2 linked regions of the Hyalangium gracile genome follow. The protein of the gene in region 2 interacts with the protein of the main gene of each other region in a pairwise test. Links are inferred from orthologs where the notes say so. Each region holds a gene or a part of one and is shown on either strand. Other genes may lie near its edges. The genes, in order: pheT and secD.

Region 1 (8,131 bases), on a different replicon or contig from region 2:
GCGGTGAACAAGCGGATCTTCCGCTCGCTGTGGATCGTCCGCATCAACGCGGCGGCCCGCACCGTGGGCCTGTCCTACTCGAAGCTGATCGCCGGGCTGGCCAAGGCGAAGATCTCCCTGGACCGCAAGGTGCTGGCCGACATGGCCGTTGCGGATCCCGCGGGCTTCGCGGCCGTCGCCAACATCGCGAAGGCGGCCTGACCCACGCCCGGCCCGCGAGGCCGGAGCATAGAGCGCTCGGGAGGCTCCTAGCGGGGCCTTCCGCGCTGGAATGAGTACACGGGCTGCCCTCGCCAGGGGCGGCCCTTTTTTTTGCCCAGGCTCCACGGGAGCGCGGGCAGGGGAGCGCAGTCATGCGGGATCGCTTTCAGGCCCTCGCGGAAGCAGCGCGGCGGGACATCACCGTCGCCTCCGAGGTGACGGCCGTGGAGTCGTTGAGGGTTCGCTACCTGGGCAAGAAGGGCGAGCTGTCCGGCGTGCTCGGGGGCATGGGCAAGCTGCCTCCCGAGGAGCGCAAGGCGCTGGGCGAGGTGGCCAACCAGGTCAAGGCGGAGATCGAGAAGCTGCTCGCCGAGGCGCTGCAGCGCGCCGAGGAGGCGGCGCTCGCGGCGGAGCTGAAGGGGCCGAAGCTGGACGTGACGCTGCCGGGGCGGGGTGTTGCGCCGGGCAGCCGACACCCGGTGTCGCGGACGATGGAGGAGATCGTCCGGACGTTCGCGCGGCTCGGCTTCGAGGTGGAGGTGGGGCCGGAGATCGAGCTGGACTACTTCAACTTCGAGGCGCTGAACCTGCCCAAGGATCACCCCGCGCGGGACATGCAGGACACCTTCTACGTGGACGAGGCGACGCTCGGGCACGCGAAGAAGGCGGACAGCCCGGTGCTGCTGCGCACGCACACCTCGCCGGTGCAGGTGCGGCACATGCTGGCCAGGAAGCCGCCGATCCGCGCGGTGATGCCGGGCCGGGTGTACCGGAGGGACTCGGACATCACCCACACGCCCATGTTCCACCAGGTGGAGGGGCTGCTGGTGGACAAGGACGTGAGCTTCGCGGAGCTGAAGGGCTCGCTGGACGCGTTCGTGAAGGCGTTCTTCGGTTCGGACACGCGCACGCGCTTCCGGCCGTCCTTCTTCCCCTTCACCGAGCCGTCGGCGGAGGTGGACATCTCCTGTACCTCGTGCAGCGGCAAGGGTTGCCGCGTGTGCAAGCAGACGGGGTGGTTGGAGGTGCTGGGCAGCGGCATGGTGCACCCTAACGTCTTCACCTCGGCGGGGTACGACCCGAAGGAGGTGACGGGCTACGCGTTCGGCATGGGCGTGGAGCGCATCGCCATGCTGCGCTACCGCATCGATGACCTGCGGATGATGTTCGAGAACGACGCGCGCTTCCTCGAGCAGTTCTGAGCGACGGCTCGAGGCATCGTCCGAAGCATCCATGCAATTGGGTTGATGAAGTCCGGAGAGGGCTGACCTGTGAAGATTTCGGTGAAGTGGCTCGGCGAGTACGTGACGCTGCCGGCGTCGGTGGACGAGCTGGCGCGGAAGCTGACCGCGGCGGGGCTGGAGATCGAGGGCCTGGAGCGGCCGGGCGAGGCGCTGCGCGGCGTGGTGGTGGCGCAGATCAAGGAGTCCGTGCAGCACCCCAACGCGGACAAGCTGTCCGTGACGAAGGTGGACGCGGGCGGCCCCTCGCTGGTGCAGGTGGTGTGCGGCGCGAAGAACTACAAGGTCGGCGACAAGGTGCCGCTGGCCACCGTGGGCACGAAGCTGCCCAACGGCGCGGAGATCAAGCAGGCGGCGCTCCGGGGCGTGGACAGCTCCGGCATGCTGTGCTCGGCGAAGGAGCTGGGGCTGACCGAGGATTCCTCCGGGCTGCTCATCCTCTCGCCGGAGGCCAAGGCGGGCATGCCGATCGCCGAGGCGCTGGGGCTGGATGACGTGGTGCTGGAGGTGAATGTCACCCCGAACCGGCCCGACGCGCTCTCGCACCTGGGCGTGGCGCGCGAGGTGGGCGTGGTGACGGGCGCGGCGTTCCGCCCGCCGGAGCCCAAGCCCGCCGAGAAGGGGAACTCCGCGGCCGAGAGGGTGAAGGTGCGGATCGAGGACGGGACGCGCTGCCCGCGCTACGTGGCGCGCGTGGTGGAGAACGTGAAGATCCAGCCGTCGCCCCAGTGGATGCAGGATCGGCTGAAGGCCTGTGGCGTGCGCGCCATCAACAACGTGGTGGACGTGACCAACTACGTCAACCTCGAGTACGGCCAGCCGCTGCACGCCTTCGATCTCGAGAAGCTGGCGGGGCAGGAGATCGTCGTGCGCTGCGCGAGGCAGGGCGAGAAGATCCGAACGCTCGACGACAAGGAGCGCACCCTCGACGCGGATGACCTGGCCATCTGTGACCGGGATCGGCCCCAGGCCATCGCCGGGGTGATGGGTGGCGGGGACAGCGAGGTGGGGGAGGGCACGAAGCACATCGTCCTCGAGTCCGCGCACTTCCTGCCGTCCAGCGTGCGCCGCACGTCCAAGCGGCACGGCCTGCACACGGAGGCCTCGCACCGCTTCGAGCGTGGGGCGGACATCGACGCCGTGGTGCCGGCCATCGACCGGGCCGCGCAGCTCATCGCGGAGCTGTCCGGAGGCACGGTGGCCCCCGGCCGCGTGGATGTGTACCCGAGCCCGAAGCCGTCCCGCCGCGTGGCCCTGCGCTACGGGCGCGTGGAGAAGTTCCTGGGCACGGCGGTGGCGGAGGCCGAGTGCCGCCGCATCCTGGGGGCCCTGGGCTTCAAGGCGGTGGAGGACGGGGCAGGGCAGACGACGTTCGAGGTGCCTCGGGCCCGCGTGGACGTGGAGCGCGAGGAGGATCTCCTGGAGGAGATCGCCCGCGTGTACGGGTACGACAACATCCCCGCGAAGCTGCCTCGGGGGGTGGCGGAGCTGGCCCCCGAGCCGCTCACCACCGAGGCCGAGCGGCGGCTGCGCCAGGCGCTCTCGGGGGCCGGGCTGAACGAGGTGGTGAACTACTCGTTCGTGGCGCCGCGGAGCCTGGAGGTGCTGGGCGGGAAGGAGGCGCCCGTGGCGCTCATCAACCCGCTCAGCGTGGAGCAGTCGGTGATGCGCACCAGCCTGCTGCCGGGGCTGCTGGAGAACCTGTCTCGCAGCGTGCGGCACCAGGTGGAGCGGGTGGCCATCTACGAGACGGGCCGCGCCTACTTCCGGGATCCGGAGGGCGGCCAGGGCCGGCGTCCGGCGACGCGCGAGGTGCACCGGGTGGCGGGGCTCGTGTGGGGCCTGCGCTCCGGACGTACCTGGACGCAGAAGGACGCCCAGATGGACTTCTACGATGCCAAGGGCGCGGTGGAGGCGGTGTTCCACAGCCTGCACGCGGAGGGCGTCCGCTTCGTGGCCGCCGAGGCCCCGGCCTGGCACCCGCGCGCCTGCGCCCAGGTGGTGCTGGGCGACGGGACGGCGCTGGGCTACGTGGGCGAGCTGCACCCCCGTATCACCAAGGCCCTGGGGCTGCCGCAGGGGGTGTTCGCGTTCGAGCTGGACACCGAGCCCCTGTACTCGGCGGCCCGGCTGGTGCCCGAGTACCACTCGCTGCCGCGCTTCCCGGCGGTGCTGAGGGACCTGGCGGTGGTCGTCCCCGTTGAGCTGCGCAACGACGAGGTGCGCAAGGTGATCCTGGAGGTGGGAGGTGCGCTGGTGGAGGACGCCCTCATCTTCGACGTGTACACGGGCAAGCCCATCCCCGAGGGGAAGAAGAACCTGGCGTACGCCATCCGCTACCGCTCGCCCGAGCGCACGCTCACCGACGCGGAGGTCAGCGAGGCGCACCAGCGCATCATCGCCGAGGTGAACCAGCGGCTGGGCGGCGCGCTGCGTGCCTGAATTCCTGAATGAAGTCAGAGGGTTGACAGCCCTTCGGGAAGGCTGTCAGCATCGGTTGAGAATATCGCGCTGAAGGGGTTTCCGAGGGAGCGTATGACGAAGGCGGACATCATCGAGGGCGTCTACGAGAAGGTCGGCTTCTCCAAGAAGGAGTCGGCCGAGATCGTCGAACTCGTCTTCGACACCCTGAAGGAGACGCTGGAGCGCGGGGACAAGATCAAGATCTCCGGGTTCGGCAACTTCCAGGTGAGGCAGAAGAAGGCGCGGGTGGGCCGCAATCCGCAGACGGGCAAGGAGATCGAGATCTCGGCCCGTCGGGTGCTGACCTTCCGACCGAGCCAGGTGCTCAAGAGCGCCCTGAACGGGGAGGCCCCGCCGGAGAACCACGCGGAGATCGACGCGCGGGAGGAGGAGGCGGACGAGAATGACGAGTTCGACTCCGAGGACGAGTACGGAGACGAGGCGGACGGGAAGTAGAACCCCCTTCCGCCGGTTTTCTCACGGCCGCCTGCGGCTCTTGCTTGACGCTGGCGTTCTGTGGGGGCATAAGGGCGGCCCGTTTCCGACGGGTAGTGCCGGGGCGTAGCGCAGCCTGGTAGCGCACTTGCTTGGGGTGCAAGTGGTCGCAGGTTCAAATCCTGTCGCCCCGACCATCGAAGGCCCTGGAGTTTCTGGCGAAAGCCGGTGACTCCAGGGCCTTCACCTTTTGGCCCTCCGCCGCGGACTGGCAGCAAGCGGTCTGCTCAAGGGATCTGGTCGCGCCAGAAATCCGGCTGGCACGCATAGGGCATGCGCTTCGTCAGCTGGTGACAGAAGTAGCCCTCGCCGCACACTTCGGGTCCCTGCGGATCACAGGCTTGTACGCAGTTCCAGCCGTCGCAGACCCACCCTGCCTCGCAAGGAGGGTGTCCTTCGCCACAGCGTGCGACGCATGCCATCCACACCTTGGCAGGGTGTGGCGGCTCGTACTGGACATCGCATTGGTGGCCATCAGGGCAAGGCGTCTGCCGGCAGTTGGGCCCATACACCTGTGCGCACTTCGAAGAGCCTTCCTTGAAGGGGATGCACTGCTGACCCGCCGGACATCCCTGAGTCTCGCAGGTCGGCAGGCATAAGGACTGGGGAAGGGTGTCCGCGCAGAAGAAGCCCGCTGGGCAACCATTCTCGGTGCCCGGACGGCAGGGCCGGGCGCACCAACCATCCTGGCCGCCGCACAGCAATCCGGCGGCGCAGGCGTGCTCCTGATCGTGCGGAACCTCGATGCAGCCTTCCCCCTGCTGGCGCACACCGATGGCGACACAGAAGCGCACCAGCGGCCCACCTCCCCAGGTGGCAAGGTGCTGACAAGCCTGGCCTTCCGGACACTGCGCATCCGCCTCGCATCGGCTGTCGGTGCAGTACGCCCGTAAGGACCGGACATCGAACAAGCAGCCCAGCGGCGGTTCACACTCCGCACCCGGCCCGCAGTCCCGTCCATACGTCATCAACCGCATGCGTTGCTCGTCGTCGAGCATGGGGCTGAGGCGCACCCCTGGTGGCGCACCCGCGGGGACCTCCGGCCTCAGCAGCCCCCACAGCAGCAGCACGAGCGGCAGCGTCAGCAGCACGCCCGCCCAGAGCGCCACGACTTTGCGCCACCCCCCGCTCTGCACTTACTGGACTCCGCCCTGTCTGCACCGAAGGCACTCGTCGGAATCCCACTTGCCGGGTCCGCAGACCTCCTCGAACCGGGCTCTCGAGCATCCCGCGATGAAGAGGAGTTGTTCCTGCGTATCCTGCTGGACTGCCTTGTTTACCCGGCCGTCCTTGCCGAATTCAGAGGGGCAGCCGGTCATCGTCGTGACGGATAGAACGACCATTGCCACTTGGAACCGACGCATGAGTCCCTCTCGTGATGGACTTTCGACCCTACCAGCGTGGATCACGCAGCGTCCACGCCACGGCACGCGGGGGGCACACAGCGGGTGGCGGTGGGCCCGCGGGTTGGGTGTGCTGCCTGGGACGCATGTTCGCCAGGAAGGATGAGAGCACGCGAGCGTATACCTATTCCGGGCTGCCCACGCGCAGCTGCCGCAGCCCTACGGGCGGATGGAGGCCCATGAAGAGATCGCGCGGTTGATCTCCGAGGCCAGCGCCGAGCGGGACCGGATGGAGCTCCCCCAGGACGGCATCTTCCCGGAGGGCCTCGAGGAGCACGAGCTGTCCTCCCGCACATGAGGACTCCCGCCTGGATAGGGAACTCGCGGGTGTTTCTCTACCGGAGGAGGGCACCTGCCATGCCGGTGAGCGCCTGGAGCTGGGTCTCATCCATTCGGAGCACCAGCGTGAGCAGCCGGCGCAAGCTCGGCGAGGACTCGTCCTGCTTGCGGCGAGAGTCCTTGGTGGGCTCGGAGGCTGCACCTTCGTCATTCATGGAGAACCCGAAGAGTACCTGACACGGCTATTCCCGTGTTGCTCGATTTGGGGTTACGCCTTCACCACCAGGGTCGAGGGCGTGGGCAGGAGCTTGCCGCGCTCCATCCGGGCGTACGCCAGTAGGGGGAGATCGATGCTCTGGGCCACCTGCTCCAGGGATGGTGGGGGCCAGCTCGTCTCTCATGGAAGTCCTCGGGGTAAGGTGCAAAAGGGCCGCCGATATACCTGACAAGTACAGGCGCCGGGTAGTCGTTCTGGATGCATGGCGCGTGATGCTTGGAGGAGGGGAGGCCCGAACAGCTCCCAGGTTTGGTAGCGTTGCGTGCTCCCGGAGGATGAAGGCATGCATGAGGGAGCCGTCCCCACGCGGGTGAACCCGGACGGCTTGGCTCTCGGAGCTGGGCCATGAGCGAGCGCGCTCGGCTCGTCATTCCTCCGGGGACAGAGGTCCGCGGCTTCGTGATCGAGCAGGAGCTGGGAGCCGGTGGTTTCGGCACCGTGTTCCGGGCCCGGCGTGGCGAGCGGCTCTACGCGCTCAAGTTCCTCCGCTGCAAGGAAGCGGGAGGCTGGGCCAGGCGGGAGGTGGAGATCCTCCTGCGCGTTCCGCACCGCAACGTGGTGCGCTTCGAGGGGTGTGGCTTCTGGCCGGACGACACGCGCGAGTACCTCGTGGTCATCATGGACTACGTGGAGGGGCGGCGGCTGGACGTGTGGGCCGAGGAGGAGAACCCTGATGCGCGGCAGGTGGTTCAGAAGGTGCTGGGCATGGTGCGGGCGCTGACGGAGATCCACCGGGTCGGAGTCATCCACCGGGACCTGAAGGAGGCCAACATCATCGTGCGCGCCTCGGATGGGGAGGCGGTGCTGGTGGACTTCGGCGTGGCGGGCGGCACGAACACGGTCCAGGCCACGCGCGATGTGCTCCCGCCCTGCACGCTGGAGTACCGCTCTCCCGAGGCGTGGCGCTTCCTCCGTAACAATGCCCGGCAGCTCGGCACCCGCTACCAGCCAGGCTCCGCTGATGATCTGTACGCCCTGGGCGTGGTCCTCTACTGGCTTTTGACGGGCAGGTATCCGTGTGTCGGGCTGACCGAGGTGGAGCAGGCTGAGGTCACCATCCACCAGGTCCCCGAGCCGCCTCACGCCGTCAACCGTCGGGTGCCGGAGGCGCTCAGCGCCATCTGCATGAAGCTGCTGGAGAAGCACCCCGAGAACCGCCACCCGGATGCGGGGGCCTTGGGGCTGGCCTTGGAGGCGGAGCTGGCGAGGGTGGATGCGGCCTGGAGCGTGCCCCTGTGCGACGCCCATGCCTCGGACAACGTGACCACCGTGGGCGACCTGGCGCGTGCGGATGGCGATGACGGTGTGGACCATTGGCTCCGGGAGGCACGGCACGCGCATGAGAGGCCCAGGAGGGGCAGGCGTCCCGCTCCCGCTGCTCCGGAAGAGAAGCCGCCGCTGCCACCTGTGCTCGCGGTTGTGCCCGCTCCACCAACTCCTGCGCCGCCGGCCGGAGCATCTCCTCCGGGCGAGTCTCCAGCATCCGAGCTCCAGAGCGGGCCACCAGGAGCACTCGAGCTCGTGGCCAGGGGGCCTGTCCTCGCCTCGGAGAGGGGCGTGGCACATCCAACCTGGAGCGTTGCCCCTCGCATCTTGCCGTGGGCCGCGCTGGTGCTGGGCTTCGTGATGGTCCTGGGCATGGCCGTTGCCCTGCTTCCTGCTCGTCTCACCCCGTCACCTCCCGCCTCTGCCCGGGCGGAGGAGGAGGCGCCTGCTGGGCTCTTCGTGGTTCTCCCAGAGATAGCCCAGGGGACTACCTGGAAGGTCGGCTG
Region 2 (8,015 bases):
AGAACTCGAGCATCTTCGAGGAGATGAAGTCGGACCTGGTGTCCCTGTACCTCGGCAAGGCGCTGCGCGAGCGGCTCTTCTACGACGACACCACCCTGCGAGAGCTCTACGCCAGCGGCATCCAGCGCGTGCTGCAGATCGTCCGCCCGCGGCGCGATCAGTCGTACCAGATGATGCAGCTCATGCAGATGAACTACTTCCTCGAGAACGGCCTGCTCGAGCCCCGCTCGGACGGGCTCCACATCCGCTACGACAAGTACCACGACGTCGTCGGCAAGCTGCTGCGCGAGGTGCTCGCCATCCAGCGCGCGGGCGACAAGGCCGCCTCGGACCGGTTCATCGAGAAGTACACCCGCTGGGACGAGTCCCTCCACGGCGCCCTGGCCGCGAAGATGCGCGCCCAGGCGAAGTACCGCTTCACCCTGGTGAAGTACGGAGCGCTCGGAGAGTGAAACGGGCCCGGCCCCGGGATTGTTTGAGCTCAAATCAAGTGCTAGATTCGGGGCATGAGGACACCTCGAATCCTTCTCGTGGGGCTGTGCGCGCTGATGGGCGCCTGCGCGGCCAGAAAGCCGGCGCCGCTCCAGCGCTACTCGCTGGGGATGTCCCGCGCGGAGTACCGAAGCTATGGCGGAGAGCATGCGGCGCTCTGCGACACCGAGCCCCGCTGGCTGGTGGATGAACTGAGCTCCGTGAATGGAATGCTCTCGCGCTTCCTCTTCAGCACAGAGGAGGCGACGAACCCCGACGCGCTCCAGCACGCCGAGCACCTGGCGCTGTTGCAGCAGGCGCTCCAGAGCCTGCCGCCCGTCATGGAGATCCACCGTCGCAACCTGCAGGGGCTGAGCCAGTGCTCCTTCCAGCGGACCGGAGCCTTTCCGGAGATCTCCAAACGAGGCGCCGAGCTGCTGAGCCTGGCGACGGCCCGGCTGGACGAGGCACCGGCCGCGCTGGCCGCCGTCGAGCTCCGAAAGGCCCAGCAGAAGTGGAAGGAGGAGGCGCCCATGCGCGAGGCCACCGCGAAGCAGTCGTGGTGCACGCCCAGCCCCACGGTCGGCAACGGAGATCTGTACTTCGCCCGGCAGCACCCCGACGGCCGCACCGAGTGGCTCTTCTGTGACGGGCTCAAGGTGGAAGCGCCCCCCGGCGGCGAGCCCCAGCTCATCACTCCAGAGGGGCTCAGCCGCCGGGAGCGGCGCCGCATCCAGCCTCAGCACTACCTGGAAGCGGCGAAGGCCTACCCCTCCAGCGAGATCGACCGGCAGCCCGGCCCCAGCGCGGCCGGCACCTCGACCGGACGTGCCTCTCGCGGGAACTGAGGCCGGGCGGGCACCTGGCGCACGTGGACCACGCGGTGGCTGAGGCTCAGCGCCGAGGCGCCGTCGAGCTGGGAGGCGGGGTGCTCGTGGAGGAGCCCAGCCTCGCGGCGCTCAGCACCACGGAGGGGCCGGGCTCGTCCACGTAGATGGGCACGCCGACGAAGAACTCCTTGGCGCGCTGCTGGAACAGGGGCATGCGGCACTGCTCGCCCACCATCAGCACCTCGTCCACGTCCCCGGGGAACATCGTCTTCTGCGACAGCACCTGCTCGCACATCTTCAGGGCGGCGTCGACGAGGGGCTTTGCCAGCCCCTCCAGCTCCTGCCGGGAGAGCATCACATCGAAGTCGCCCACCTGGTTGTTCACGGTGGCGGCGAAGGGCACGCGCACGCGCGTCTCCGTCTGCGTGGACAGCAGGATCTTCGCGTACTCGGCGGCGCTCGCCACCCGGTAGAGCGCGGCGGGGTTGTTCGCGTCCCCGGCCACCCTCACGCCCGTGGGGAGCTTGCGCAGCAGCAGGTCCAGCACGCGCTTGTCCAGCTCGGCGCCGCACAGGGCCACGTTGCCCTCGCTGCCCAGCACCTGGCACTGCCGCGCCGCGTAGCGCACGAGCGACACCTGGACGCGGCCTCCGCCCCAGTCGCACACCATGGCGGTGCGCTCGGGCTTGCCCTTGTGCTTGCCGAAGGCGCCCAGCGCCACGGCGGTAGGCTCGGAGATGGTGCGCTCCACGTGCATCCCGGCCAGCCCGGCGGCCGCCGACATGATCTGCGGCAGCGGGTCTTCCTTGCGCACGGGAGGCAGCGTCAGCACCACGCGGTAGACGGGCTGGCGCAGGAAGTTCTGCGCGCGCTCCCGGGCCTCGAGCAGGATCAGCGCCGCCAGCTCCCGCGCGGCGAACGTCCGGTCCCCGAGCACCACCGCGGGCAGCCCGTCGTCACCCCGCACCACCTTGCAGCGGAGCTGGTCGTACAGCCACTTCACCTTCCGGTCCCCGTACGGCGCGGACAGCAGCCCCTTGATGCCCCACACGGCCAGCGCGGGGTTGGCGGCCTGCTGCCCCCGGGCGGCGTGTCCGGTCAGGATGCGCCCGCCGGGCCCGAGCGCCACGACGGAGGGAGAGCCCTCCATGCGCTCCGAGGGGATGCACACCGGGTTGTAGCCCTGGATGGCCGCCACCCGGCAGTTCGTCGTGCCCAGATCGATGGCGATGACGGGCCCGGCGGCACGGGTGGATGCTTCCGGGGGACGAACACGATCGAGCGCGCAGTCGGTGACGTGGGTCGGGGCCTGGGTCATCGCCGGAGCATTCTAGCGGAACCCCGCGCCAGGGTTCTCCCTGCTCGCGCAAAAAGCGAGGCCCTCGCTCCCCGAGGGGGAGGAGGGCCTGTGCTTCCACTTCCGAACGAAGCGGGGTGACGGCTCAGGCCGTCTTCGTCTTCATGCCACCCTTGGCCCCAGCCTCGCGGGCGGCGGCGCGCTCATCCAGCCAGATCGTCAGCGGGCTGGCGATGTACACGGACGAGTAGGTGCCCACGAGGATGCCCACGAGCATCGCCATGGCGAAGTCCCAGATCTCGCCCACGCCGAAGATGAGCAGACCCACCAGCGACAGCGCGGTGACGAGCGAGGTGAGCAGCGTGCGGGCCAGCGTGTCGTTGACGGCGATGTTGATGACCTCAGCCAGCGGCTTGCCCTTGTACTTGGCCATGTCCTCGCGGATGCGGTCGTAGATCACGATGGTGTCGTTGACCGAGTAGCCGATGATCGTCAGCAGGGCCGCGATGGCGGTGAGGTTGAACTCGCGCCGGCTCACCAGATAGAAGCCGGCCACCATCACCACGTCGTGGAGCATGGCCAGCAGCGCGCCCGGACCGAACTTGAAGTCGAACCGGAACGCCACGTAGATGAGGATGGCCACCATCGCGTACAGCAGCGCGGCGATGCCCTTGTTGCGCAGCTGCTTGCCGACCTGCGGGCCCACGTAGTCCACGCGGCGCTCCTGGAAGTCCGGCGCCGACAGGCCCTGGCTCATCGCGGCCCGGACCTTGTCCGCCATGCCACTGGCCACCACCTGGTAGTCGAACCCACCGCCCTGGGCCTGAGGCAGGGTGCGCACCTCTTGCACGCCCGTGCCGGTGCCCTCCACCGCCCTCTTGATGGCGGCGACATCCAGCGCGGAACCCGCACGGACGTTGATGATGCCGTTGGCCAGGTCCGTGTAGACGTTGCGCACGTTGCCCAGGCCGTTGATGGCGACCTTGGCCTTCTCCGCGTTCTCCTCGTTGAGCTGGGTGACGCCGCCCATGCGGAGCAGGAAGGCGTTCTCGTCCTCCGAGCCGATGCCCTGCACCGACACGTCATGCAGCCCGCCCGCCTCGGCGCGCTTGCGCACCTCGGCCGCGGTGACGGGCTGGTTGAACTTCAGCTCCACCACCGTGCCGCCCGCGAAGTCCACGCCGTAGTTGAACCCCACCGTGGCGATGCCGACGATGATGGCCAGGTTGACGATGGACGACACGAAGACGGCGATCTTCCGCTTACCGATGAAGTCGATGTTCGTCTTGTTCTTGATGATGCGCATGGCGTCCCTTTCTCAGACCGAGACCGTCTGGGCGTTGCGGCCGTGGACGAAGTAGGTGGTGATGACGCGCGTCACCACGATGGACGTGAACAGCGACGCCAGCAGGCCCACGATGAGCGTGGTGGCGAAACCGCGGATGGGGCCGGTGCCCGTGGCGAAGAGGATGGCGCCGGCGATCAGCGTGGTGACGTGCGCGTCGAAGATGGTCCAGAAGGCGCGATCGTAGCCCTGGTCCACCGCCTGCCGCGCCGTCTTGCCGTGGTCCAGCTCCTCGCGGATGCGCTCGTTGATGAGCACGTTGGCGTCCACCGCGATGCCCAGCGTGAGCACGAAGCCGGCGATGCCCGGCAGCGTCAGCGTGGCGTTGAACAGCGCCAGCCCCGCCAGGATGAGCAGGCCGTTGAGCAGCAGCGCCACGTCCGCGATAAGGCCCGTCTTCTTGTAGTAGATGCCCATGAAGAGGATGACGAGCGCCAGGCCCACCAGCGCCGCCAGGCTGCCCTTCTTGATGAGCTCCTCGCCCAGCGAGGCGCCCACCTGCCGGATCTCACCCACCGTCACCGGCGCGGGCAGCGCGCCCGCCTTCAGCACCAGCGCCAGCGTGTTGGCCTCCTGGAACCACTCGTCGAACGACTTGCCACCGGCGCGGCCCATGGTGATGCGCGCGCTGCCGCCGCCGATCTTCTCGTTGATGCGCGGGGCCGAGTGCACGTACTCGTCCAGCACGATGGCCATCCGCCTGCCCACGCTGGCCTCGGTGAGGCGCTCGAACTCGCGCGCGCCCACCGCGTCGAAGGTGATGTTCACCTCGGGCTCGTTGATCTGGCTGATATTGGCGCTGGCGCTCTCCAGGCTCTCGCCCGTCAGCGGCACGTCGCGGTGCACCAGGTAGGTGCGGTAGGCCAGGCACTCGTTCTTGCGGAGCGGGTTGGCCACGCACTCCAGCAGCACCTGGCGGCCCTCCGGCACCTTGCCCTTCACGTACTCCAGCAGCGCCTCGCGGTTGGAGCCCTTGAGCTGCGTGAAGCCCTCCTCGTCGGTGACGCTGATGCCGGCCGTCTCGGGGGGCGGCGTCTTCTGGAGCATCTCCCGGAAGAAGTTCGGGTTGGTGTCATCCACCATCCGGAACTCGAGCTGCGCGGTGGTGCCCACCAGCTCCTTGGCCTGCTCCGGATCCGAGCGGCCCGGCAGGGAGATCTGGATCGAGTCGGTGCCCAGCTTGCGCACGTCCAGCTCGGCCACGCCCCACTTGTCGATGCGGTTGCGGATGACGAGCATGGCCTGGTCCACGGACTCCTGCTCGAAGCGCGTCACCTGGCTCTCGTCCGGCGCCAGCACCAGCCTGCCGCCCTCCCGGCTCACGCGGCTGAAGTCGGTGAAGGTGGCCAGCACCTCCTTCTCGATGGCGTCCATGGTGGCCGGATCCTTGGCCGTCAGCGTCAGCTGCAGCCGCTCCGGATCCGTGTCCGCGCTCACCTCACCCAGCTTCTTGTCCTGGGTGACCCAGCGCGCGATCTGCTGGCCGCGGCGCTCGGTGCGCTTCTGCAGCGCCGTCTTGGTGTCCACACGCATCACCATGTGGATGCCGCCCTGCAGATCCAGCCCCAGGTTCAGCCGGTACTTGGCCGGGGGAGCGATCTTGATGGCGTCCAGCTTCTGCTGAAGCAGGGCGACGTTGTTGCGCTCCGCCGGGCTCATCTGCACCAGCGAGACGTAGGTGGGAATGAGCAGCCACAGCGTCGCCAGCGTCACCGCGACGATCATTCCGAACTTCCACCACCAGCCGCGGTCCATTACTTCTCCTCCTTCTTGTCCTTGTCCTCGGACTTGGCCGAGGCCTGAGCGTCGTCAGCGATCGAGCCCTTGGCGTAGATGGACCGCTTGAGCACGCGCAGGCGCACCCCGTTGGCCACCTCCAGCGTCACCGTCTGCTCGGCGACCTGGTGGATCTTCCCCAGGATGCCACCCTGCGTGACGACCTCGTCGCCCTTCTTCAGGCCCGCGAGCAGCTCGCGATGCGTCTTGGCCTGCTTCTGCTGGGGACGGATCATCACGAAGTACATGATGGCCACCAGCAGGGCGATGAAGCCCATGTTGACCAGGGGGCTCGCGCCCCCGGCCGGGGCCTGCGCCAGAATCAGGAAGCTGTCTGCCACGTACCGCCTCGTCGCTTGGAAGGTTCGGTTTCGACCCCCACCCGGGTGTGGGTAAAGGTCAACCCAGAAGGGTGCGCCTCTTAGCAGCAGCCTCCATCGTGAGCAAGTGAACGCGGGAGGCGAAGCCCCCTTCCCAACACCTGGGCCCCCCCTGTGCTCAGCGAGCGCGGGTGCGCTCGGCCTCCTGATCCGCCGCCCGGGCGCGGAACTCCCGGGCGAAGGTGGCGTACCGGTCCTCGGAGATGGCGCGGCGCACCTGGGCCATGAGCCCCAGGAAGTAGTGGAGGTTGTGCAGCGTGTTCAGCCGCATGGCGAGGATCTCCTGGGCCACGAAGAGGTGGCGGAGGTACGCCCGGCTGAACGTCCGGCAGGTGTAGCAGGAGCACGCCGGGTCCACCGGACGTGGGTCCTTGGCATACACGGCATTGCGGATGACGACCTTGCCCTCCGAGGTGAAGAGCAGGCCGTTGCGGGCGCAGCGGGTGGGCAGGACGCAGTCGAACATGTCCACCCCGGCCTCCACGCAGGTGACGAGATCCACCGGGGTGCCCACACCCATCAGGTAGCGCGGCTTGTCGCGCGGCAGCAGCGGCGCCGAGTACGCGACGCCGGCGTGCATGGCCTCGGGCGTCTCACCCACCGAGTAGCCGCCCAGGGCGTACCCGGGCAGGTCCACCGCGCACACCTGCTCGGCGTGAGCCTTGCGCAGGTCCTCGTGGAGCCCGCCCTGGACGATGCCGAAGAGGGAGGAGCGCTCGCGGCTCCAGGCCTTGGCGCAGCGGTGGAGCCAGCGCGTGGTGCGCGCCATGGACTGCTCCATGTAGGAGCGCTCGGACTTGGCGGGCGGGCACTCGTCGAAGGCCATGATGATGTCGGCGCCGAGCGTCTCCTGGATCTCGATGGAGCGCTCGGGGGTGAGCATGTGGCGCGCACCATCCAGGTGGGACTGGAAGGCGGCGCCCTCCTCGGTGATCTTCCGCTTCTCGGAGAGGCTGAAGACCTGGAAGCCGCCGCTGTCGGTGAGCATGGGCCGGTTCCAGGAGATGAAGCGGTGCAGGCCGCCCATCTCGCCCACGAGCGCCTCTCCGGGCCGCAGCATGAGGTGGTAGGTGTTGCCGAGGATGATCTGGGCATCCAGGGTGAGCAGATCGTCCGGGCCCACGGCCTTGACGCTGCCCACGGTGCCCACGGGCATGAAGATGGGCGTCTCCACGGGCCCGTGGGGGGTGTGCACCCGTCCGCGCCGCGCCTTGGTGCCCGAGTCCTCGTGGAGCAACTCGAAGCGCACCAGGCTCGGTGGCACCCGCGTGTCTCCCCTACCCTTCTGCTCGCCCATCGCTCACTCCGTCACCAGCATGGCATCGCCATACGAGAAGAACCGATAACCCGCGCGGACCGCCTCGGCATACGCCGCCAGGGTGCGCTCACGGCCCAGCAGCGCGCTCACCAGCATGACCAGGGTGGAGCGTGGCAGGTGGAAGTTGGTGAGCAGCACGTCCACCTGGCGGAAGGTGAAGCCCGGGCGGATGAAGATCGTGGTGTCGCCCATGCCGGCGCGCAGCCGCCCCGTCTGGGGGTCCGTGGCGGCCTCCAGGGTGCGCACGACGGTGGTGCCCACGGCGATCACCCGGCGGCCCTCGGCCTTGGCGGCATTCACCGCGGCGGCCGTCTCCTCGGGCACGCCGTAGCGCTCCGGGTGCATCTTGTGCTTGTCGAGCTCCTCCTCGCGCACGGGGAGGAAGGTGCCCGGGCCCACGTCCAGCGTCACCATGGCGCGCTGGACGCCTCGGGCCTCCAGGGCGGCGAAGGTGGCCTCGGTGAAGTGCAGGCCGGCGGTGGGCGCCGCCACCGAGCCGGAGGAGCGGGCATACACGGTCTGGTAGCGCTCGGCGTCCGCGGCATCCGGCTCGCGGCTGATGTAGGGCGGCAGCGGCAGCCGCCCGGCCTGGGCCAGC

What was found.
Region 1: the proteins of secD (region 2) and pheT interact in binary tests that used the Escherichia coli proteins (3 or more experiments, as listed by UniProt). The link is inferred for Hyalangium gracile from one-to-one orthologs.

The regions. Positions count from the first base shown.
Region 1 is NZ_JAHXBG010000015.1:65,614-73,744, reverse strand. What follows is about bases 1,103-4,178. They hold pheT (phenylalanine--tRNA ligase subunit beta), read left to right. Parts: upstream 1,103-1,472; coding sequence 1,473-3,884; downstream 3,885-4,178. Other genes in these bases: KY572_RS28050 (integration host factor subunit alpha), read left to right, coding at 3,978-4,178; pheS (phenylalanine--tRNA ligase subunit alpha), read left to right, coding at 1,103-1,403. In the rest of the region: rplT (50S ribosomal protein L20), read left to right, coding at 1-201; more of pheS, read left to right, coding at 354-1,102; more of KY572_RS28050, read left to right, coding at 4,179-4,361; KY572_RS47415 (hypothetical protein), read left to right, coding at 5,973-6,101; KY572_RS28040 (hypothetical protein), read right to left, coding at 6,139-6,297; KY572_RS28035 (serine/threonine protein kinase), read left to right, coding at 6,705-8,131.
Region 2 is NZ_JAHXBG010000034.1:9,236-17,250, reverse strand. The notes cover bases 3,308-6,267. They hold secD (protein translocase subunit SecD), read right to left. Parts: upstream 5,699-6,267; coding sequence 3,917-5,698; downstream 3,308-3,916. Other genes in these bases: tgt (tRNA guanosine(34) transglycosylase Tgt), read right to left, coding at 6,218-6,267; yajC (preprotein translocase subunit YajC), read right to left, coding at 5,698-6,060; secF (protein translocase subunit SecF), read right to left, coding at 3,308-3,904. Outside these bases: KY572_RS41600 (NUDIX hydrolase), read left to right, coding at 1-452; KY572_RS41595 (hypothetical protein), read left to right, coding at 507-1,319; KY572_RS41590 (Hsp70 family protein), read right to left, coding at 1,366-2,619; more of secF, read right to left, coding at 2,744-3,307; more of tgt, read right to left, coding at 6,268-7,396; tRNA preQ1(34) S-adenosylmethionine ribosyltransferase-isomerase QueA, read right to left, coding at 7,400-8,015. UniProt on the Escherichia coli protein: Part of the Sec protein translocase complex. Interacts with the SecYEG preprotein conducting channel. SecDF uses the proton motive force (PMF) to complete protein translocation after the ATP-dependent function of SecA.